DNA from 4 places in the Sphingobium sp. JS3065 genome. Region 3 is predicted to be linked to each of the others. Evidence: riboswitches for the same ligand, from Rfam matches in the RefSeq annotation. Region 3 holds a riboswitch; each other region holds the start of a gene.

Region 1 (5,801 bases), on a different replicon from region 3:
AAGCCATGCAGGCGCGTTGGGGCGATGCGGAATCCGATCCCTTCTGCCGCGACGGCGCCTTCCGCCTGCCCGTCCACCGCTTCGGCAACATCGCCGTCGCGGTCCAGCCCTCGCGCGGCTACCATATCGACCCGAAGAGCAGCTATCACGACCCCGCCCTGCCGCCGCCGCACGCCTATCTCGCCTTCCACATCTGGCTGGCGCGGGAATTCGGGGTCCAGGCCGTCGTCCATGTCGGCAAGCACGGCAATCTGGAATGGCTCCCCGGCAAGGCCATCGCTCTTTCGGAGACTTGCTTCCCCGAAATCTGCGCCGGACCGATTCCGCAAATCTACCCCTTCATCGTCAATGACCCCGGCGAAGGCACCCAGGCCAAGCGCCGCATCGGCGCCTGCATCATCGACCATCTGACGCCGCCGCTGACCCGCGCCGAAACCTATGGCCCGCTGAAGGAGCTGGAGGCGCTGGTCGACGAATATTACCTCGCCGCCGGCATGGACCCGCGCCGCCTGGAAACGCTGCGCAAGGACATCCTCGCCCTCGCCGCCTCCCAGGGGCTGGACAAGGATGCGGGCGCGCAAGGAAATGGGGACGACGCCTTGGCGGCGATCGACAATTATCTGTGCGACCTGAAGGAGATGCAGATCCGCGACGGCCTGCATATCTTCACGCAAAGCCCGCAAGGCACGCTTCGCCGCGACCTTCTGATAGCGCTCGCCCGCTGTCCCAGAGGCATGGACGACGATGGCCAGCAATCGCTCCTGCGCGCCCTTGCCGACGACCTCGCCCTGAATTTCGACCCGCTCGACTGCGTCATGGGCGCGCCCTGGACGGGCCTCCGCCCGGAACCGCTTCAAGGCCTGACCGAAGCCCCATGGCGCACCACCGGGGACACCGTCGAACGGCTCGAACTCCACGCCATCCATCTGCTCGACAGCGGCGATCCAGCCCCCGGCCCGCAAAGCGCCGCCGTGCTCAAGGCCGTCGAAACCGATCTCGCCCCCCGCGTCGACGCCTGCGGAGAAGCCGAAAGGACCGCCCTCCTCAAAGCGCTCAACGGCAATTTCGTGGCCCCCGGCCCTTCGGGCGCACCGACCAGAGGCCGACCCGACGTCCTCCCCACCGGCCGCAACTTCTATTCGGTCGACACCCGCGCCATGCCCACGGTCGCGGCCTGGAATCTGGGCCAGCGCTCCGCCGATCTCATCGTGCAGGACTATCTCCAGCGCGAGGGGGATTATCCCCGCGCCATCGCCCTTTCCGCCTGGGGCACCGCCAATATGCGCACCGGCGGCGACGACATCGCCCAGGCCCTGGCCCTGATGGGCGTCCGCCCGCGCTGGGAGTGGGCTTCCGGACGGGTCATCGGTTTCGAAGTGATGAAGATCGCGGAACTGAACCGACCGAGAGTGGATGTCACTTTCCGCGTCTCCGGCTTTTTCCGCGATGCCTTCCCGGAACAGATCGACCTGCTGGACAGCGCCGCCCGCGCCGTCATGGCGCTGGACGAACCGGAGGAGGACAATCCCGCCGCCGCCCGCCACCGCGCCGAAACCGCCACCCTGATCGCAGAAGGCACGCCCGAAAAGGCCGCCCGGCGCCGCGCAGGCGCCCGCATCTTCGGCTCGAAACCCGGCGCCTATGGCGCGGGCCTCCAGGCGATGATCGACGAGAAGATCTGGCACGACCGCGCCGACCTCGCCAATGTCTATCTCGACTGGGGCAGCTATGCCTATGGCGGCGGGGTCGAGGGCGAAGCCGAACGCAGCCTTTTCGCGGAACGCCTGACCCAGGCCGACGCCCTGATCCAGAACCAGGACAATCGCGAGCATGACCTGCTCGACAGCGACGATTATTACCAGTTCGAGGGGGGCATAGCCGCCGCCGTCGAACATCTTTCCGGCAGGAAGCCGCTCAGCTACCATAACGACCACAGCCGCCCCGAACGCCCGGTCATCCGCACGCTGGAGGATGAAATCGGCCGTATCGTGAGAGCGCGGGTCACCAACCCCAAATGGATCGCGGGCATGATGCGCCACGGTTACAAGGGCGCGTTCGAAATCGCCGCCTCGGTCGATTATCTCTTCGCCTTCGCCGCCACCACCCACGCCGTGAAGGACCATCATTTCGACGCGGTCCACGCCGCCTTCATCGAAGACGAGACGGTGCGCGCCTTCATGGCGGATGCCAACCCCGCCGCCCTGCGCGAAACCGCAGCCCGCCTCCACGAAGCGCTCGACCGCGCCCTTTGGAAACCCAAATCGAACAGCGCCGCCATGTTGCTGGCCCAAATCAAGGAAGATCGCCCATGATCGAACGCACCCCCGAACAGCATGCCGAAAAGATGAAGAAGAAACAGGCCGCCCATGACAAGATCATGGCGACCAAGACCCAGGAAAAGGGCCTGCTGATCGTCCACACCGGCAAGGGCAAGGGCAAGACGACCGCCGCGCTGGGCATGGTCGTCCGCGCCATCGGCCACGGCCGGAAGGTCGGCGTCGTCCAGTTCGTGAAAGGCGCCATGACGACGGGAGAAAAAACCGTTTTCGATGCGTTTCCCGACAATGTCGAATTCAAGCCCATGGGTGAAGGCTTCACCTGGAACACGCAGGACCGGACGCGGGACATTGCCCTTGCCCGCGAAGCATGGGATGAAGTCAAACGGATGATCGCCGATCCGGCCTATGATATGGTCCTTGCCGATGAACTCAATATCGTCCTGCGTTACGACTATCTGCCGCTTGAAGAGGTGCTGGAAGCCGTGACTGCCAGAAGCGCGATGAAGCATGTCCTCATCACCGGCCGCAACGCGCCCGACGCGCTGATCGAGGCGGCCGATCTCGTCACCGAAATGACCCTTGTCAAACATCCCTTCCGCAGCGGCGTGAAGGCTCAGGCAGGAATCGAATTCTGACACGCACCGCCTTCGACATCGCCGCCTTCGAGGATCTGGTCCATCTTCGCCGCGACGTACGCCATTTCCTCACCGATCCGCTGGATGAGCAGGAGGTCGAGCAACTGCTCGCCCTCGCCCACAGCGCGCCTTCGGTGGGGCTGTCGCAACCCTGGCGCTTCGTCCGGATCGAGACGCCCGCCTTGCGCGAGCGACTCGCCGCCCATGTCGATGCGCAGATCGTCAAGGCAGGCCAGATCTACAAGGGCGATGAGGACAGGCTATACCGCAGCCTGAAGCTGCACGGCCTGTGGGAGGCGCCGGTGCTGTTCGCCGTCTATTGCGACGAAGGCACCGAAACCGGCCACAAGCTGGGCGCGATCACCATGCCGGAAGCGCGCCGCTATAGCTGCGTGATGGCGATCCACACCATCTGGCTTGCCGCCCGCACGCGCGGGATCGGCATGGGCTGGATATCGATTCTGGACCGCCCCACGGTCGACGCGATGCTGGAAGTTCCTGAAAACTGGCGCTGCCTCGGCCTGCTGTGCCTGGGCTATCCGGAAAGCGAGGAGGCGACCCCGGAACTGGAACGGCGCGGCTGGGAATATCGGACGGACTGGCATTCGACAATCGTCAACCGCTAACACTCCCCTCCCGCAGGCGGGAGAGGAGTGAAGATCACTTCCCTTTCCCCGACTCTGCGCTTATGAACCGCATCCGGAACGGGCTATGCCCGCTCCATCGATCGCGTCGGTGCCCCGCAAGGGGCTTAAATGGGAACGCGGTGCGGGAGGAAACTCCCTAATCCGTGGCTGTCCCTGCAACTGTGAGCGGCGAGCAAGGCAAGGACCGGCCCCAAAAGGGCCAGCCACTGGAGCGATCCGGGAAGGCCCCTGCCAACGCTATGACCCGCAAGCCAGGAGACCTGCCGAACGCAAGGGTCGCTCTAGCCATGGTCCAGGGGATGGTCACGGCTCGGTTCTCCGCACGAGCGACGGATAAGCGATTGGGGGAGACATCCTCCAGTCGTCGTTGCGACGTGGGAGGTGAATTCCAGTGCCAGACGCGCCAAGCGCCCACGCCGCCGTTCGCGGCTGGTGTCCCACGGCATGGCGCCCGATGCGGGCGGGCGACGGCCTGCTGGTGCGCGTCCGTCCCCCGCTCGGACGCCTGACCGCCGCGCAGGCCATGGGTCTCAGCGATGCCGCCCGCCGCCACGGCAACGGCCAGATCGACCTTACCAACCGGGCCGCGCTTCAGGTCCGCGGCGTGACGGAGCAGAGCCATCCGGCACTGCTCGAACAACTTATCGCCCTGGGCCTCACAGATCCCGATCCGGCCCATGAAGCGCGCCGCAATTTCCTCCTGACACCCGACTGGGAACCCGACGACGATACAGTCCGCATCGCGCAAGACCTGACCGCCCGCATCGATGATTTCCCCGAACTCCCTCCGAAGATCGGCATCGCCATCGACACCGGCCCCGCGCCCGGCCTAGCCCATGTTCCCGCCGATTTTCGCGTGGAGCGCAGCGAGTCCGGCGCCCTGCTGCTCCGCGCCGAAGGCCGCGCCATCGGCGTCCCGACCAGCCCCGAAACGGCGGCGCAGGGCCTGATCGCCATGGCCCGCTGGTTCATCGAAACGGGTGGCGCCAGTTCCGGGCGCATGAGCCGGCACAAGGCGCCCTTGCCCCTCACGCAGAACATCGCGCCGGCACCTTCCCGCTCGCTCCGGCAGCTTCTGGCGCAAGCCCCCGGCCCCTTCCACGGCATCCCCTTCGGCCAACTCGGCGACGACAGGCTCGCCGCATTGGCCGGGCAGCCAGGCGTCACCGCGCTGCGTCTCACTCCGTGGCGCGGACTGATCCTGGAAGGCGGCACGGCCAGCCCGGATCACGCCTTCACCGACCCGCTGCTCCGCGTGGATGCCTGTCCCGGCGCGCCAGCCTGCCCGCAGGCAAGCGTCCCGACCCGCGACCTCGCGGCCCGCCTCGCCTCTCTTGTCGATGGCTCGCTCCATATTTCCGGCTGCGCCAAGGGCTGCGCTTCGCCCCGCACCGCCGACATCGTCCTCACGGGCCGCCAAGGCCGCTTCGACCTTGCCCGCAAAGCCCGCGCCGGATCGCCTCCGGAAAAGACGGACCTCTCCCCCGACCAGATTCTCGCCCACTTCGGAAGCCGCTAATGCCCCATATCTACGAAACCGACGGCGCCGCCATCTACCGCCAATCCTTCCGCACCATCCGCGCCGAAGCCGATCTCGCCCGCTTCTCGACGGAGGAGGAGCGCATCGCCGTGCGCATGATCCACGCGGCGGGACTGGTCGACCTCGCTCCCCAAATCCGCTTTTCCCCAAGCTTCGCGCAGGCCGCCATCGCTGCGCTCGGGGCAGGCGCGCCGATCCTCTGCGACGCCCGCATGGTGTCCGAAGGCATCACCATCAAGCGCCTGCCTGCCGCCAATCCGATCCTCTGCACCCTGAACGATCCCCAGGTGCCTGCGCTGGCGGCGGAAATGTCCAACACCCGCTCCGCCGCCGCGCTAGAACTGTGGCGTCCGCATCTGGAGGGCGCGCTGGTCGCGATCGGCAATGCGCCCACGGCGCTTTTCCATCTGCTCGACATGCTGGAAGACCCCGCCTGTCCCCGCCCCGCCGCGATCATCGGCTGCCCGGTCGGCTTCGTCGGCGCGGCGGAGTCCAAGGAAGCGCTCTGGCAGAGCCAGCCCGTCCCCTGCTGCATCGTGGAGGGCCGCCTGGGCGGCAGCGCCATCACGGTCGCGGCGATCAATGCGATAGCGAGCGCGGCGGAATGACCCAAGGCACCATCCACGGCGTGGGCCTCGGCCCCGGCGCGCAGGACTTGATGAGCGTCCGCGCCGACCGCCTGATCCGCGAAGCCCGCCAC
Region 2 (5,801 bases), on a different replicon from region 3:
CTGGTGAAGGCAGGCGATGAGGTCCGCTCGGGCGACATATTGGCCGAGATCGAGACCGACAAGGCGACGATGGAATTCGAAGCGGTGGACGAAGGCCGGATCGGCCAGATCATGGTGGCCGAGGGCACCGAAGGGGTGAAGGTCGGCACGGTGATCGCGACGATGGCGGGCGAAGGCGCGGGCGAGGCGGTTGAAGCCGCCCCGGCCCCGAAGGCGCAAGCGCCTGCGAAGGTCGAAGCCACGCCCGCGCCCAAGCCGCCCGTCGAAGCCAGGGCGCCCGTCAAGGATCCGGCGCTGCCCGAAGGCACGGACTATGCGAAGACGACGGTGCGCGAAGCGCTGCGCGACGCCATGGCGGAGGAGATGCGGCGGGACGAGCGGGTCTTCGTGATGGGCGAGGAGGTCGCGGAATATCAGGGCGCCTACAAGGTGACGCAGGGCCTGCTGGAGGAGTTCGGGGCCAGGCGGGTGATCGATACGCCGATCACCGAATATGGCTTTGCCGGCATCGGCGCGGGCGCGGCGATGGGCGGTTTGAAGCCGATCGTCGAGTTCATGACCTTCAACTTCGCGATGCAGGCGATCGACCATATCATCAACTCGGCGGCCAAGACCAACTACATGTCGGGCGGCCAGATGCGCTGCCCCATCGTATTCCGCGGTCCCAATGGCGCGGCGAGCCGGGTCGGCGCGCAGCACAGCCAGAATTACGGACCCTGGTATGCGTCGGTTCCCGGCCTGATCGTGATCGCGCCCTATGACGCGGCCGATGCCAAGGGTCTGCTCAAGGCGGCGATCCGCTCGGACGACCCGGTGGTGTTCCTGGAGAATGAGCTGGTCTATGGCCGCAGCTTCGACGTGCCGCAGGTCGACGATTATGTCCTGCCGATCGGCAAGGCGCGGATCGTGCGCGAGGGACGGGACGTGACGCTGGTGAGCTACTCCATCGGCGTGGGCGTCGCGCTGGAGGCGGCGGAAAAGCTGGCGGGCGAGGGCGTCGACGCGGAGGTGATCGACCTGCGCACGCTGCGCCCGCTGGACACGGCGACGGTCTTGGAGAGCGTGAAGAAGACCAACCGCCTGGTGGTGGTGGAGGAGGGCTGGCCGGTCTGCTCGATCGCCTCGGAGATCGCCGCCGTGGTGATGGAACAGGGGTTCGACGATCTCGACGCCCCGGTGCTGCGCGTCACCAATGAAGACGTGCCGCTACCCTATGCCGCAAACCTCGAAAAGGCCGCCATCGTCAATCCAGACAAGGTCGTCGAGGCCGTGAAAAAGGTAATTTATCGGTAAACGGAAAACCCTGCGCCGCCATCAGGCGGCGTAGGTTCCAGTTCCGCAGGGCGAGTAGGCCGCAAGCGGGGCATTCCCGAATCACGCCAATCACTCTTTGTTGCTATGGCGGCTCTGCGATTATATCGCAGCACGACGGCTCAAGATGAAAGTCCCATGGAACAAGACGGCGTCACATTGAAAGACGAGGACTATGCGGCTCTGGCGGAATTCCGCTTCGCGCTGCGCCAGTTCCAGGCCTTCAGCAGCGAACGGGCGGCGCAGATGGGGCTGACGCCGCAGCAGCACCAGGCTTTGCTCGCCCTCCGCGCCGCGCCTGCGGAGGAGGCAACGGTCGGCTATATCGCTCGTCGTCTGTTGCTGAAACCGCATAGCGCCACCGGGCTGGTCGACCGGCTGGAGAAGCTGGGGCTGGTGACGCGCCATGCCAGCGCGACGGATCGGCGCCGGGCGCAGTTGCAACTGACGCCCGATGCGCTGGACCTGTTGGCGAAGCTGTCGGCCACGCATCGCGACGAAATCCGGCGGTTGCGCCCGCTGCTCAACCAGTTGCTCGCCCGTTTTGCCTGAGGCGCGGGGGTTGTCGGGGAGCCGCCTGATCTTTCGGTTCCCGGTGAAGCGCTGTATTGAAATTGCTCGATGACCCATGTCCGCTGTTCATGAGCGGTCATAGAGGATCAAGAAATAATCATGGGATTTTCCTGACAGGATTTCATACGCTTTTCCCGTCGCCCCGCATCGGGAGCTTCATGGCAGGAAAGGATGACATCATGTCCACGGCCGACGCCGCCTATAGCTATAACGATCGGCGTGGTGCAGGCAAATACGGAACTGGGCCTTTACGGCAATTTCGCGCCCTTTGGCCTCAGCGGCGGCTTCTATTATACGCGGCTGGGGGTGAAATTCTGAAGGCGCGCCGGGGCGCGCCGAAGCGGTTCAGCGGTCCTTGGCGTCGGAAGAGACGTGCGTGATCAGGCTGTTGATCCGCAGGTCATTTTCCGCTGTGCAGGCGAAAAGCCCGCAAAACCAATCCATCCACCGCGTCAGATTCGCCATGGTCCTCTCCCTTATTCTGGCAAATTATAGCAGTTTGCGCGCAAAGAGAGAAGTCCAACCATCGCGCCATCGCAGACCGACCCCTCGTCGCGCCTTATCCCCCCTTGCGATGGGGCCAGGCGATCACTATCAGCAGAGGCGCGACAGGTTCCCCGCAAGGGGATGAAAAGGGAAGTCGGGTGAAGCCCGCGCTGCCCCTGCAACTGTAAGCGGCGAGCCATCCGGCCATCACGCCATTGGACCCATCGGGTTCCGAGAAGGCGGCCGGGAAGCATCGACCCGTGAGCCAGGAGACCTGCCTGACGCAGTCGTTCTTCGACCGGACAGGGTGTGCCGGCCGAACGGGGTTCCCCTCGCCGAGCGACAGCCATCGCCTTGCCGGTGCAACCGCGCAGGGGGAATCCTGTCGTCTGTCCGGCGCCGGTCTTCTTCTTGCCTGATGTGCCGTCGGGGCATTTGCCGTCGGGCGGAGGATGTGGAATGACTGAATTGCGGAACTGTCGCTGATGTTGCGGGCTGTAGAAGACGGTGCGTCCGTCGTCGTCTGCTCGACCTGCCGACTGTCGGCGGAAAGCAGGGAGGATGAGACCGGACGGCGCGGCGGCGCGGTGCTGTCCGAAGCGCTTCGCAAATTGCGCGACGGCGATCCGGCCTATGCGGCGGTCGCGGTGCACGACATGCCCTGCCTCTTCGCCTGCGAACGGCATTGCACGGTGCATCTCCGGGGGCCTGGCAAGGTCGGCTATGTCCTGGGCGACTTCACGCCGGACGAGGAAGCCGCGCGCGCGATACTGGATTATGCGGTGCGCCATGCCGCGAGCGAGGAGGGCGTCGTGCGCTATGCCGACTGGCCGCAGGGGGTGAAGGGGCATTTCATCGTCCGCACCCCGCCGGAAGGCTTCGTCTGCACATGATCCGCTTTAACGATCGCGATGCCTTTGCCGCCGCGCTGGCGGATTTGCCAGCGCCGGACGAAAGCGCGGGCGCGGCGGCGGCGGCGCGGCAGGCGGCACTGACGAAGCCCGCCGGATCGCTGGGGCGGCTGGAGGAGATCGCCCTGTTCATGGCGGGCTGGCAGGGGCGGGAAAAGCCCCGGGCCGAGCGCATCCGCGCCGCGATCTTCGCGGGCAATCATGGCGTGGCGGCGCGGGGCGTCAGCGCCTTCCCGGCGGAGGTCACGGCCCAGATGGTCGCGAATTTCCGCCATGGCGGCGCGGCGATCAATGCCCTGGCGGGAGCCTGCGGTGCGGAACTGACCGTGGTGGCGCTCGATCTGGAACGGCCCACGAGGGATATTTGCGCCGAAGCCGCGATGAGCGAGGCGGAATGCCTGGCCGCGATCAATGCCGGGGCGGCGGCGGTCGAACCCGGTCTCGACCTGCTGCTGCCGGGAGAGATGGGCATCGCCAACAGCACCCCGGCGGCAGCGCTCTGCGCGCAAAGCTTTGGCGGCGCGGCGGAGCATTGGGTGGGGCGCGGGACAGGCGTGGACGGCGATGGACTGGCGCGCAAGGCGCAAGCGGTGGCGCTGGCGCTCGCCCTGCATGGGGCGCATTGCAGCGACGCCTTCGAAACGTTGCGGCGGCTGGGCGGGCGCGAGATCGCGGCGCTGGCGGGGGCCGTGCTGGCGGCGCGGATGCTGCGCGTGCCGGTAATGCTGGACGGCTTCATCGGCTGCGCGGCGGTCGCTCCGCTGGCGAAGGATAATCCGGCCATCGTCGGTCATTGCCTGGCGGCGCATATGTCGGCCGAGGGTGGGCATGGGCGGCTGCTGGCGGCGCTGGGGCTGGAACCGCTGCTGCGGCTGGACATGCGGCTGGGCGAGGGCAGCGGCGCGGCGGTCGCGGCGCAGATCCTGCGGTCGGCGCTGGCGGCGCATGGGGGCATGGCGACCTTTGCGGAAGCGGCAGTGGCTGGCGCGCTGTGAGCGCTTTCCCCATCCACCTGATGCGCCATGGCGCGCCGCAACTTGCCGGGCGGCTGCTGGGGCATCTGGACGCCCCGCCGGAAGCGGAGGGGATCGCGCTTTGCGTCGAGCGGGCGCGGGGACTGGACTTTACGCAGGTCGTGACGTCCGACCTCTCCCGGGCAAGAGCGCCGGGCGCGATCATCGCGGCGGAGCGGGGCGTCCGCCATGCCGTCGACGGGCGCTGGCGGGAACTGCATTTCGGGCGTTGGGAGGGGGCCGACCCGGCATCCCTGCCTGCCGCCGATCTGGCTCGCTTCTGGGACGATCCGGACGGCTTTCCGCCACCGGGAGGGGAAAGCTGGACTGACCTTCGCGCCCGGATAAGGGATGGGCTGGGCGACCTGGCTGAGCCGGCGCTGGTGATCTGCCATGCCGGGGCGATGCGGGCGGCGCTGGCGGTTCTGTGCGGTTTCGACGTGCGGCAGGGCTGGGCGGTCGACCTGCCCTATGGCGCGGTGCTGAGCCTGCGGGTCTGGCCGGGGGAGCAGCCGTCGGAATGGGCGGGCGCGCAGATGACGGGGCTGATCTCATGAAGAGGCTGGTGCTGGCGCTGCAATTGATGACGCGGCTGCCCTTGCCCGCGCTGGAGGTCGATGAAGCGGATTTCGCCGCCGCGATCCGTTGGTTTCCCGCCACGGGCATCGCCGTGGGCCTGATCGTCGCGGGCGCCGCCGGTCTTGGCGTCCGGATCGATCCCTGGGCGGGCGCGCTGTTCGGCCTGCTGGCCTGGGTCGCCGTCACCGGGGGGCTGCATCTGGACGGATTGGGCGACATCGCGGATGCGGCGGGGGCGGCGCATGGCGACCGGACGCGCCTGTCGGCGGTCCTGGCCGATCCGCATATCGGCAGTTTCGGCGTGGTCGCCATCGGGCTGCAATTGCTGGCCAAGCTGGTGCTGCTGCGGCTGTGGGTGGAAAATTTTCCGCTGTGGATGCTGGCCCCCGTGGCGATGGCGGCGCGGATCGGGCCGCTGGTCTGGACGCGATGGCTGCCGCCGCTGCACGAAGGGCTGGCGAGCCGGTTCCGGGCGGGCTGGCGGGCCGGTCCTCTCATCCTTTGGGCAATGCTGGGCCTGATGCTGAGCTTTAGGGTTCCGGCCTTATGGGCGGCGGCCCTGCTGATTCCGCTCTGGGGTCTATGGCTGCGGTCGCGGATCGGCGGCATTTCCGGGGATGGGCATGGCGCGGGCATCGAACTGCTGGAAAGCGGCCTGCTGGCCGCGATGGTGCTGGTGCGATGAGCGGCTTCACCTGGCATGGCGGGCGGCTGGCCGAGGCGCGCGCGGTCTATGGCGGCGCGGACTGGATCGACCTGTCGACCGGGATCAGCCCGCTGACCTGGCCGGGGGCCGATCTTGTCTCCGTCGATTGGCGATGCCTGCCGGACCCGCATGATCTGGCAGCGCTGGAGGCGGCGGCGGCGGCCTATTTCGGGGTCGATCCCGATCACCTCTGCACCGTGCCCGGCAGCGAAGCCGGTTTGC
Region 3 (5,801 bases):
GCTGCCCTGCCTCTGGTCCACCCGGATCACCGTGCCGGGCGGCGCGCTGTACGAGATTGCCGGCAATGGCGACCCGTCGCGGCTGGACGCCTTCCTGCCGATGGGCGACCGGGTCGAGGCGATGGACGCATCGCGCGGCACCCGCCGCGTGGCGACCATCGGGGAAGGCAGGCTGAACGGCGTGCTGTTCGTGACCCGCACCGGCCTGCTGCCCTCACGCGACTGGCTGATCCGGCAGTTGGAGGCGGAAGGCGTGGGCGGCTCCGTGCTCGCGGCGCGGGGTCCGGGTAGCCAGCCCGACAAGGGCGCGACCATCTGTGTCTGCTTCGACATCGGCCTCCATCAGATCGTCGCCGCCATTCGCGAGCAGGATCTGGTCGACGTCGCCGCCATCGGCAAGGCGCTGGGCGCGGGGACCAATTGCGGTTCCTGCCGCCCCGCGCTCGCCAATATCCTAGCCCAGACATCGCAGGAGACGCTTCATGCAGCCGAATGAGCTTATCGCCCCCGGTGAAGTCTGGCTGGTCGGCGCAGGCCCCGGCGACCCGGACCTGCTGACCCGCAAGGCCGAAAAGCTGATCGCGGCGGCGCAGATCGTCTTCTACGACGCGCTGGTCGGGCCGGGCGTTCTGGACCTGATCCCGCTGGGCGTGGAGCGGGTGAGCGTCGGCAAGCGTTCCGGCCGCCACAGCAAGGCGCAGGAGAGCATCAACGATCTGCTGCTCGCGGCGGCGAAGGCGGGCAAGCGCGTGGTGCGGTTGAAGGGCGGCGACCCCTCCGTCTTCGGCCGTTCGGCCGAGGAGATGGCGCATCTGGCGGCGGACGGCATATCCTTCCGCATCTGCCCCGGCATCACCACGGCCAGCGCGGCGGCGGCGAGCGGCCATGCCTCGCTCACCCTGCGCGGCGTGGCGCGCGGGCTGACGCTGGTGACGGCGCATCTGAAGGCGGGCGAGCCGCTGAAGCTGGACTGGGAAATGCTGGCGCGGCCGGGCGGCACGCTGGGCATCTATATGGGCCGCGCCGCCGCGGGGGAGATCAGCCGTTCGCTGATCGCCGCCGGGCGCGATCCCGAAACGCCGGTGATGGTGGCGGTGAACGTATCGCTGCCCAATGAGCGGCTGATCCGGGGGAAGCTGTCCGCGCTGGCTTTCCTGGTGGCGACGATCAGCGATGAAGATCCGACATTGCTGCTGATTGGCGAAGCAGTGGCGGGAACGAATGTTCCGGCGGAAGCCGTTGCAACTATCGCCCTGGAGGCTTGACCTCAGCTCGAACGGGGGAGGGTGAAGCTTTCCAAATCCTCCGGCCGGTTGATATTGGGCAGCGCGAACTCCGGACGGTCTACGATCCGCGCCCTCACCCGCTCCAGCCAGCCATAGATCGACCGGTTATTCTCCTCGGCCAGATGCGCGTCCAGTTCGGTCCCCAGTGAAGCGGGCCAGAACCCCGCCAATTGCTGTCCCTTCAGGATCGCCGCGCCTTTCCCGATCAGAGCCTCCGCCAGCCCGTCCGGATAGACCGGAACGTCGCATCCGGTCGTCAGCACGGCATCGAAGCCCTGCGCCGCCGCATGGTGCAGCGCCGCGTTCAGCCCGCCCAGCGGCCCCATATCCGCCTCCGGCCGGTCCGCCAGCCCGGTCATCCCGGGAACCTGCCGCCCGCAGACCACGACCGCCTCGACATGGCGGCCCAGCGCCGCTGCTGCATGATCCAGCAGGCTTCGCCCGTCGAGCATCGCCAATGCCTTGTCGCTGCCGAAGCGGCTGGAGCGTCCCCCGGCCAGCACGGCCCCCAGCAATCGCATTTCCGTCCCTCCTCAAGCCGCTTGGCATCAGCCTCGCTTTCCCTTATGGCGCGCGGCGCGGGCGGGGACAAACCCTCCCGCGCAAAGAAGATCGCGCCGGTGCCCAATAGGGCTGAAAACGGGAATGCGGTGCGGACGGGCAACCGTCCCATTCCGCGGCTGTCCCTGCAACTGTAAGCGGTGAGCGCGATGCACTTCGGTCGCAAGACCGGCCACTGGGCCACAAGTCCGGGAAGGCGTGCATCGCCGCATTGACCCGCGAGCCAGGAGACCTGCCGGCGCATGGTCGCTCTTGCCCTGACCCAGGGGTTGGTCATGGCACGGTGTTTTCCGTCTGAGCGACGAAGCGGCGCAGGGCCGCATCGGTGCGGGGGCGGGCATTGGCGTCGACTTCCCCTTGTTCCGACCGCGTCAAGCGGATGCCCTGAGCCATGAAGTCGCAGCGGCGCTCAGGGAAACAAGATAATGTTGAAAGCCACCATCTCTCTCGCCGCGCTGCTCGCGGCCACCCCCGCGCTGGCGGAGGATGAGATCATCGTCACCGCTCTGGGCATCGAACAGCCCAGCGACGAAGTCGGCCAGGCCGTCACCGTCATCGACGCCGACACCATCCGCACCCGCCAGAGCGTCAGCGTCGTCGATCTGCTCGCCACCACGCCGGGCGTGCGCTTCAACCGCAGCGGCAGCCTGGGCGGCGTGACGGGCGTTTCGCTGCGCGGCGCGGAGACGACGCAGACGCTGGTGCTGATCGACGGGGTGAAGGTCAACGATACCAGCGGCATCGGCGACATGTATGATTTCGGCAATCTGCTGACCGGCAATATCCAGCGGATCGAGATACTGCGCGGCTCCAACTCGGTCGCCTACGGCAGCCAGGCGGTGGGCGGCGTCGTCAATGTCATGACCGGCACGCCCGCCACCGGTTTCGCGGGCAACGCATCCGTCGATTACGGCTATAGCGACACGCTGAACGCCAAGGCGGATATTTCCGGCGGCAGCGGCATCGCATCGGGCGGCGTCGGCCTTGCCTATTTCAACACCGACGGCATTTCCTCCGCCGCCAACGGCACGGAAAAGGACGGGTATGAGAATATCGCCGCCAACGCCAAGCTGAAGCTGGCCTTCACCGAAACGCTCAGCCTCGACCTGCGCGGCTATTATATCCATGCCGACCTGGAGACCGACAACGGCGTGGTAGACAGCATCGCGGACTCCTCGAAATCGGATCAATATGTCGGCTATGCCGGCCTCAATCTGGCGCTGTTCGACGGCAAGCTGACCAATCGGGCGGCCGTGACCTGGTTCCGCATGGACCGCGACTATGCCTCGGCATATGGCGACTATGGCTATTCCGGCACCAACCTGCGCTTCGAATATGAGGGCGTCTATCAGCCCGTGGACCAGGCCAGGCTGATCTTCGGCTATGAGCATGAACGTCCGGACTATGACTTCTCCGGTTTCGGCTCCGTGGAAAGCCACAAGGTCGATATCGACAGCATCTACGCGCTGGCGATTGTGAAGCCCTTTGCCGGGCTGTCGCTGACCGGCGGCGTGCGGCATGACGATCACAGCCAGTTCGGCGGCGCGACGACCTTCGGCGCCAATGCCAACTACACGCCCAACCAGGGCGCGACCAACATCCGCATGAGCTATGGCGAAGGGTTCAAGGCGCCCTCGCTCTACCAGCTTTACGGCACGGATGTCGGCAATGCGGGCCTGCGCCCGGAACGGTCGAAAAGCTATGATATCGGCTTCGACCAAAGGCTGGGCGGCGAACGGGCGATCCTTTCCGTCACGGCATTCCGGCGCGATACGAAGGACCAGATCAATTACGACTATTCGATCGGTCTTTACGGCGGCTACAATAATCTCGACCGCACCCGCGCCAAAGGGGTGGAGGCGATGCTGACCCTGAAGCCGGTCGATGCGCTGACGTTCACAGCCGCCTACAGCTATGTCGATGCGCGCGACCGCAATACGGATGCCCGCTTGCCGCGCCGCGCAGCCAATGCGGTGAGCGTTTCAGCGGACTATGTCTGGCCCTTCGGCCTGTCGACCGGCGCGACGGTGACGATGGTGGGCGACAGCTTCAACGATGCGACCAACGCGGTCCGGCTGGACGGCTATGCGGTGGCGGATGTGCGGGCGTCCTTCCCGATCATGGAAAATCTGGAAATCTATGGCCGCATCGACAATCTCACCGATGAGAAATATGCCACGGTCCATGGCTATGGCACTTATGGCCGCTCGGCGTTCGGCGGCGTGCGTGTCCGCTTCTGAAAATACCCTAATGCCGTGGCGCAGCGTTGAGCTGCGCCACGATAGAGCGCGCGGCCTCGACATAAGCGGGGCCGCCGCACACGGTCCATGCCTGGGGCAGGCGGATGCGCGGGATCGAGCGCAGGATCGGGTGGTGCAGCATTTCCGTCCCCTGATCGACGACCTGTTCGCTGCCGCTCTCCACGATCAGCCAGTCCGGGCGGGCGGCGATCATCTCTTCCAACGGAAGCTGCGTCAGAGCGGGCTTCCCCAGCTTCCCCGCCAGATTGACCAGGCCCGCGCGCCGCATCAGGTCATCGACCAGCGTGCCGGTGCCGGTCATATAGCCGCGCCGCTGATAATAGGCGGCAACCCCGCCGCGCCCGGCCCGGGGCAGGGCCGCAAGATCGCGGCTCATCTTCGCGATCAAGGCCTCGCCCCGTTCGGGATGGCCGACCGCCGCCGCCACCTGCCGGATTTGCGTCAGGATCATGGGATAGCTGTCCGCGCTGGCCAGTCCCAGAGTTCGCCACTGTCCCGGAGGCGCGCCCACGACGCTGTCGCCGGAAGGAAAGCCGACCAGCAGATCGGGCCGGAGCGCCAGCACTTCCTCGGCAGGCCGGTTGAGCGTCCGAAAACGGCGCGCCTTGCCGATGGCAGCCGACAATTCCGGATCATGGCCATAGGGGCTGAGCGCGGCGATCTGCGCCGCGTCGGCCAGCGCCAGCACATATTGGTCCGCGCAGGTGTTGAGCGATACGATCTTTTTTGGCGGCGCGGGCGCGGCACCGGTCAGAGCCAGTCCGAAGAATATCGCCAAGATCGCCTTGCCCCGCATGACGCAGGCCTTAGCAAGCCTATGCCGGGACGCAAGCCGTGAGCACCCGGCGCCATCCTCTGCTGATCCCCGCCCTCATCCTGCTGGCCCTGCTTGCCGCCTTGGGCTCCCTCACCCTCGGCGCGGTGCCGCTCTCTCCGGCGCGCATCTTCGCGGTCCTCAGCGGCGGCGGCGACGATGTAGCCCGCGCCATCCTGATCGACCTGCGCCTGCCGCGCATGCTGCTGGGCCTGATCGTCGGCGCGATGCTGGGCCTGTCGGGTGCGGCGCTTCAGGGCTATCTGCGCAATCCCTTGGCTGAACCGTCCGTGCTGGGCGCATCCAATGCCGCAGCCCTTGGCGCTGTCGGCGCGCTTTATTTCGGCCTGGCGCAGATGCACCCGCTGGCGCTTCCGGCCTTGGCCATAGTGACCAGCCTGATCGGCATCGGCGCGCTGTTCCTGCTGGCCGGTCCTGCGGAAAGCCCGCTCACCCTGATCCTTGCCGGTATCGCCATCGCCACGCTGGCGGGGGCGGGGATCAGCCTGTCGCTCAATCTTTCGCCCAATCCCTTCGCGGCGATGGAGATCATGAGCTGGCTGATGGGCAGCCTGGAAAACCGCGCCTATGGCCATGTCTGGATCGCGCTGCCCTGCGTGGCGGTCGGGGCGGCGCTGCTGATCGCGGACGGGCGCACGCTCGACGCGCTGACGCTTGGCGAGGATGGCGCGCAGGCGCTCGGCATCGATCTGCGCCGGGCGCGGCTGCGGCTGATGCTGGGGGTGGCCATCGGGGTCGGCGGCGCGGTGGCGGTGTCGGGGGCGATCGGCTTCGTCGGGTTGATCGTGCCGCATCTGGTGCGGCCGCTGACCGACCGTTCGCCCTCCGCGATCCTGCTGCCCTCCATGCTGGGCGGCG
Region 4 (5,801 bases), on a different replicon from region 3:
GACCTGGTCTATGCGGCGCCCGACGCGCGCTTCATAGCCCCCTTCGTCAATCTGGGGATCGTGCCGGAAGCGGGTTCCAGCCTGTTGGGACCAGCCATATTCGGCTATGCCAAGGCGGCGTCGATGCTGCTTCTGGGCGATCCGGTGGATGCGCAGACCGCGGACCATGCGGGCTTCGTCACGGCGATCGTTCCGGCCGACAGCCTGCTGGAGCATGCCCGGCGCAAGGCGGCCCTGCTGATGACCAAGCCGCCCCAGGCGCTGGCCGCCACGCGCAGGCTGATGAAGGGCGATCCGGCCGTGCTGTCCGAGAGGATCGAGGAGGAAGCGCGGCTGTTCAGGGAAACGCTTCAGTCGGAAGAGGCGCAGGAGGCCTTCGCCGCCTTTTTCGAGAAGCGCCAGCCGGTCTTCCGGCGTTAACGCTTCCCGAACCGGATTTCGCTGACGATGACGGCGGCGACCACCAGCGCGCCGCCCAGCAGGGCGATGGCGGGCAGGCGGTCGCCCGCGACCCAGCCGATCAGGCCCGCCCAGACCGGCTCGCCCGCATAGATCAGCGTCGCCCGGGTCGCCGACACGCTCTGCTGCGCCCAGTTCATGACGAATTGGATCAGCGCCGTCATCAGCCCCAGGCCGCAGGCCGACAGCAGCACCGTCCAGGAAAAGGGCGGAATCGCCTCCCCCGCCGGAACCATGCAGGCGAAGGCGAGGAGGGAGGCCACGGCCAGTTGGATGAACGTCACCCGCGCCACGTCGACGCGGCCCGCCCACAGGCTGATGAAGATGATCTCCAGCGCGATGGCGAGCGTGCTGATCAGCGTCAGCGCCTCTCCCTGGCCCAGCGACAGCCCGTCCTTCGGCGCGGCGATCAGCAACAGGCCGGCGAAGGCCAGCGCCACGCCCGCCCAGCTCGCCAGCCGGGGCCGCCTGCGCAGGATGATCCATTGCAATATGGGGACCAGCGGCACATAGGCGGCGGTGATGAAGGCCGAAGTGCTGCTGGCGATGGTCTGCAAACCCCATGTCTGCAACGAATAGCCGGTGAAGATGCCGCACCCGATCATCGTCCCGGCCAGCCATTCGCGCCGGGTGACGCCGCGCAACAGGGGCAGAGCGAACGGCAGCGCCATCAGCGCCGCGGTGCCGAAGCGCAGCCCGACGAAGAACAGCGGCCCGCTGTGCCGCATCGCATGGTGGACGATCAGGAATGTGCCGCCCCACAGCAGGGTTATGCCGATCAGCGCCAGTTCCGGACGCCCGATCATCAGTCGGGAGGGGGTTTCGGAGGTCGCGCCATGCATGCCGCCGCTGGTGCTGCCGATGGCCGCTCAGGTCAAGCGCCGTGCTTCCATGCCGGTCGATGCTGCCCGATGGCGCGCCCGCGCGTTGGAACCATGGCGCACAAAAGCCCCATTGTTCGCAAGGCGAATCTTAACCTTGTTAAATGCGTCGGCGTTCCGGACCCACTAGTGGTTTCCTTTCGCCTGCCTTTCGAGCGGGCGATTGAAGCATGCTGAAAGGGCTTTTGAGGTGAACAGATTTGTCGGATTTATCGGGGTCTGAAGCGGGCGCGAAATCGCAAATCGAGGCTGGCGCATTGCTGGCCGCCATCGTCGAAAATTCCGACGACGCCATTTTAAGCAAAACCCTGGACGGGATCATCACCACCTGGAATCGCGGCGCGTCCCGCCTTTTCGGCTATTCCGCCGATGAAGCCATCGGCAAGCCGGTCACGATCGTCATTCCGGAGGACCGGCTGCATGAAGAGGATGCGATCCTTGAAAGATTGAGGGCGGGAGAGCGGATCGACCATTTCGAAACGGTCCGCCGCCGCAAAAATGGCGAGCTTGTCGAAATATCCCTGACGGTTTCCCCGGTTCGCAATGCCGACGGGCAGATTTTGGGCGCGTCCAAGATCGCGCGCGACATCACCGCGCAGAAGCGGGCCGCGGCGAAGCAGAGCCTGCTGCTGCGGGAGATGCAACATCGGGTGAAAAATCTGTTTGCCCTCGCGACCGGGCTTGTCGCCCTCAGCGCGCGCTCCGCCCGCAGCGTCGAGGATTTGACCCACGATCTGACGGAGCGGCTGATGGCTCTCGCCGCCGCGCACCAACTGACGTTGCCGGACCCGCTCAAGGAAGGATCGGCGGCGGCTTCCGCGACCCTGTTCTCTTTGCTGGGGGTCATCCTGGCCCCGCATGAACTGGCGGATCGGAAGCGCATAACGGTGGGCGGTCAGGATCTGCCGGTCGGAAGCGCCGCCTTCACATCGCTGGCGCTCCTGCTGCATGAATTGGCGACCAATGCGGCGAAATATGGCGCCCTGTCGACGCCGGACGGAAGGCTCGACATCCATGCCGTCGTCGATGACGACGATGTCCTGATCCAATGGGTGGAATATGGCGGCCCGAAATTGGGCGTGGCGCCGGGACGGGAAGGGTTCGGGACCGCGCTGGAGCAGGCTTCGCTTCGGGGGACGGGGGGCACGCTCGATCGGGAATGGAGAGACGCCGGCCTGAAGATCGACATCCGGTTCAAGAGAAGCCGCCTCGTCACATAAAGCTTCTCGAATTCACCTGTTCCTTGATCTTTCGCTTGAAGATTTTGCCGCTGTCGTCGCCGGGCGTGCCGACGCTGCCGGGATTTTCCAGCCACTCTTGCGCGGCGCGGAAGGTCAGCGGACCCATTTCCGTCGATCCGTAATATTCGGATATGACCGGACCCCACCAGTCGATCATCGACAGTGACTTGCGAAACGCCATGCAGCCTCGTAAGGAACCTCGTCCTTGTTTCCGCCCCGGCGGGATGAGGGCGAAGATCGCGTCGGTTCCCCGGAGACGGGGATGAAAAGGGAATGCGGTGCGGGCCTTTTCCAGGGCTCAATTCCGCGGCTGTCCCTGCAACTGTAAGTGGCGAGCGCGATATACAGGTGCGGACGGAATGAATGCCGATCCGACAGCCACTGGGCCGGACGCTAAATCATGCGGGGCCTGGGAAGGCCGTATATCAAGCGATGACCCATGAGCCAGGAGACCTGCCGGCGTCTGGTCGCTCTTGCCCTGGTCCAGGGGATGACCGCGGCACGGTGAATTCCGTCTGAGCGACGAACGAGCGGCTGGGGCCGCATCGGATGCCGCGTGTCGGTCGCCCCTGGCGTCCGGCCGATGCCGGCTGCCGACCGTTCGTGAACGGCACGCCCCCGCCCATATGTCGCGCGACGCCGACGGGGGATGATAATGTTGAACGTCACATCGGCTGCGATTGCGGCCGTTTCACTACCTGTTTCCGCTGTTCTGGCCATGCCTGCCGCTATCGCCCAGCCCGCCGCCGAAGCGGCGGACGGCGCCGATATGGCCATCATCGTGACCGGCATGGTCGATCCGCTGCGCCTGAACATGAAGGCCGAGGGGGCCAGCCGGCTGGGCCTGACGGCGATGGAGATGCCCGCCAGTGTCGAGACGCTGGACGGCGACGCCATCCGCCTGCGCGGCGACCTTACCATCCAGGACGCGGCGGCGCGGGCGACCGGCATCGTCAACACGTCGGGCGTGTTCGGCTTCGGCCTGTCGGCACGCGGCTTCACCGGCCAGAATTCGGTGATGACGCTGTATGACGGTATGCGCATGTACAACAACACGCTGACCTTCCCGGCGGACCCGTGGATGGCGCAGAGCGTGGAGATATTGCGCGGCCCGGCCTCCGTCCTATACGGCGAAGGGGCGATTGGCGGCGCGGTCAATGTGGTGCGCAAGCAGCCCAGCGACGAAATGCAGGTGAGCGGCCGGTTCGGCCTGTCCTCCTTCGACAGCTTCAACGTTGCGGCTGGGGCTGGCGGTCCGATCGGCACGGGCATATCCTATCGCGCCGACGCCAGTTTCCGCCGGTCGGAAGGCTGGATGGCGCGGGGCGATTCCGACGCGCTGGCGCTGGCCGGGGCGATCCGGCTGAAGCCTGCCGGCAACCTGAGCATCACCCTGTCCCATGACTTCAGCGAGCAGAACCCGCGCACCTGGTTCGGGGTGCCGCTGGCCAATGGCAAGCTCGACCGGTCGCTGCGAAAGAATAATTATAATGTCGCCGACGCCAGCCTGCGGTTCCGCGACAATTGGAGTCAGGCGAAAGTGGAATGGACGCCGTCCGACGCGTTGACCATCAGCAGCACCTTCTATCATCTGTGGGCCAACAAATATTGGAAGAATGCGGAAAACCTGACCTACATCCCCGCCACCGCGACCGATCCGGCGCAGGTGCGTCAGGGAAGCTTCCTGGAACTCTACCATATCCAGAAGCAGACGGGGAACCGCACGACCGCCAACCTGAACCATGATCTGGGCGGGCTGGAAAACAGGCTGGTGGTCGGTTTCGACGTCAATCGCATCAGTTACAGGAATGTCAGCAACAGCGGCAACAACGCCACCCGGTTGGTCGACGCCGCAAACCCCGTCCCCGGCCTGTTCCTTCATCAATCGGCCGCGCCGACGAAACCGCGCTACACCAACCGCATCCGCCAATATTCGATCTTCGCCGAAGACCGGCTGAAGTTCAGCGATCGCTTCTCGCTGGTCGGCGGGGTGCGTTATGACCGGCCGGAAATCACCAAGACCGACTATGTGAACGCGGCCAACAACTTCACCTCCACGCCGGACGCCGTGACCTGGCGCGTGGGCGCCGTCTATAATCCGGTTTCCAGCCTGTCGCTCTATGGCCAATATGCCACCGCCGCCGATCCGGTGGGCGCGCTGGTCTCCACCAGCTTCGCACAGAGCGATTTCGACCTGTCGACCGGACGGCAATATGAGGCCGGGATCAAGCATGTCTTCTGGGGCGCGCGCGGGCAGTGGACGCTGGCCGTCTATGACATCGTCAAGCGCAAGCTGCTGACATCCGATCCGCTGATTCCGTCCATTCAGGTGCAGGTGGGCCAGCAAAGGTCTCGCGGGGTGGAAACATCCCTGTTCCTGGAGCCGGTCGATCGGGTCAATATCACGCTGAATGGCGCCCTGCTGCGGGCACGTTATGACGATTTCTCCGAATCTGTGGGCGGCGTCCTGTTCCAGCGGGCGGGCAACCGGCCCAACAATGTCGCGACCAGGACGGCCAACGCCTTCGTCAGTTGGGAATTCGCCAAGAACTGGGTCGTGGACGGCGGTTTCAGCTATGTGGGCAAGCGCTATCAGGACGCGGCGAACAGCCGGGTCGTGCCCGCCTATACGCTGACGGACGCGGGCGTGCGCTGGCAGTTCGTCGAAGGGGCAAGCGCGGCGCTGCGCGTGCGCAACATCTTCAACGAAACATATGCCCGCGCCACCTATGGTCAGACGCAATGGGTGCTGGGCGATCCCCGGACGGTGGAGGCGACGATCCATGTCGCCTTCTGACCTGGCGGTGGCACGGCGAGGGGTATCCCCCTTCGCCGCACCTGCCCTGTGGAAGGCGGCGAAGCGCTGGCTTTATGTCTTCCACCGCTGGACCGGCATCATCCTGAGCCTGTTCTTCGCCATCTGGTTCCTGTCGGGATTGGTGATGCTCTATATCTCCTTCCCGTCCTTCCGCGCGCCCGAACGGGTGGCGACCGCCGCGCCGCTCGACTGGGGGCAGGTGCGGGTCGGCCCCGACCGGGCGCTGGCGAGCCTTGGCCAGCCCGATTTTCCCACGGAAATGCGGCTGGGCATGACGGGCGGGGAGCCGCTCTACATCTTCGCGACGTCCCAGGGCAGGCGCGCCGTGTCGGCCCGGACGGGCGCGGAGATACTGTCGGTCGACAGGCGGCGTGCCGGATCGATCGCTTCGGCCCTGATCGA

What was found. A riboswitch is a leader RNA that binds a small molecule or an ion and turns the genes downstream of it on or off. The one in region 3 is predicted to bind cobalamin.
Region 1: linked by a shared signal. The riboswitch ahead of NUH86_RS18630 (cobalamin biosynthesis protein CobG) and the one ahead of NUH86_RS11625 (TonB-dependent receptor plug domain-containing protein) in region 3 are both predicted to bind cobalamin.
Region 2: linked by a shared signal. The riboswitch ahead of NUH86_RS18760 (DUF1636 domain-containing protein) and the one ahead of NUH86_RS11625 (TonB-dependent receptor plug domain-containing protein) in region 3 are both predicted to bind cobalamin.
Region 4: linked by a shared signal. The riboswitch ahead of NUH86_RS19775 (TonB-dependent receptor) and the one ahead of NUH86_RS11625 (TonB-dependent receptor plug domain-containing protein) in region 3 are both predicted to bind cobalamin.

The regions. Positions count from the first base shown of each region.
Region 1 is NZ_CP102665.1:267,447-273,247, forward strand. Features, by position in the region: gene cobN (cobaltochelatase subunit CobN) at 1-2,312, shown strand, start outside; gene cobO (cob(I)yrinic acid a,c-diamide adenosyltransferase) at 2,309-2,914, shown strand; gene bluB (5,6-dimethylbenzimidazole synthase) at 2,950-3,540, shown strand; cobalamin riboswitch at 3,631-3,844, shown strand; gene NUH86_RS18630 (cobalamin biosynthesis protein CobG) at 4,016-5,080, shown strand; gene NUH86_RS18635 (precorrin-8X methylmutase) at 5,080-5,709, shown strand; gene cobI (precorrin-2 C(20)-methyltransferase) at 5,706-5,801, shown strand, end outside.
Region 2 is NZ_CP102665.1:295,521-301,321, reverse strand. Features, by position in the region: gene NUH86_RS18770 (pyruvate dehydrogenase complex E1 component subunit beta) at 1-1,293, shown strand, start outside; gene NUH86_RS18765 (MarR family winged helix-turn-helix transcriptional regulator) at 1,450-1,863, shown strand; cobalamin riboswitch at 2,478-2,667, shown strand; gene NUH86_RS18760 (DUF1636 domain-containing protein) at 2,856-3,263, shown strand; gene cobT (nicotinate-nucleotide--dimethylbenzimidazole phosphoribosyltransferase) at 3,260-4,276, shown strand; gene NUH86_RS18750 (histidine phosphatase family protein) at 4,273-4,851, shown strand; gene NUH86_RS18745 (adenosylcobinamide-GDP ribazoletransferase) at 4,848-5,558, shown strand; gene NUH86_RS18740 (aminotransferase class I/II-fold pyridoxal phosphate-dependent enzyme) at 5,555-5,801, shown strand, end outside.
Region 3 is NZ_CP102664.1:2,383,373-2,389,173, reverse strand. Features, by position in the region: gene NUH86_RS11640 (nitrate reductase) at 1-496, shown strand, start outside; gene cobA (uroporphyrinogen-III C-methyltransferase) at 483-1,265, shown strand; gene mobA (molybdenum cofactor guanylyltransferase) at 1,268-1,807, opposite strand; cobalamin riboswitch at 1,888-2,102, shown strand; gene NUH86_RS11625 (TonB-dependent receptor plug domain-containing protein) at 2,273-4,087, shown strand; gene NUH86_RS11620 (ABC transporter substrate-binding protein) at 4,095-4,904, opposite strand; gene NUH86_RS11615 (FecCD family ABC transporter permease) at 4,943-5,801, shown strand, end outside.
Region 4 is NZ_CP102665.1:534,298-540,098, reverse strand. Features, by position in the region: gene NUH86_RS19795 (enoyl-CoA hydratase) at 1-420, shown strand, start outside; gene NUH86_RS19790 (DMT family transporter) at 417-1,301, opposite strand; gene NUH86_RS19785 (PAS domain S-box protein) at 1,541-2,560, shown strand; gene NUH86_RS19780 (hypothetical protein) at 2,553-2,762, opposite strand; cobalamin riboswitch at 2,808-3,057, shown strand; gene NUH86_RS19775 (TonB-dependent receptor) at 3,237-5,378, shown strand; gene NUH86_RS19770 (PepSY domain-containing protein) at 5,365-5,801, shown strand, end outside.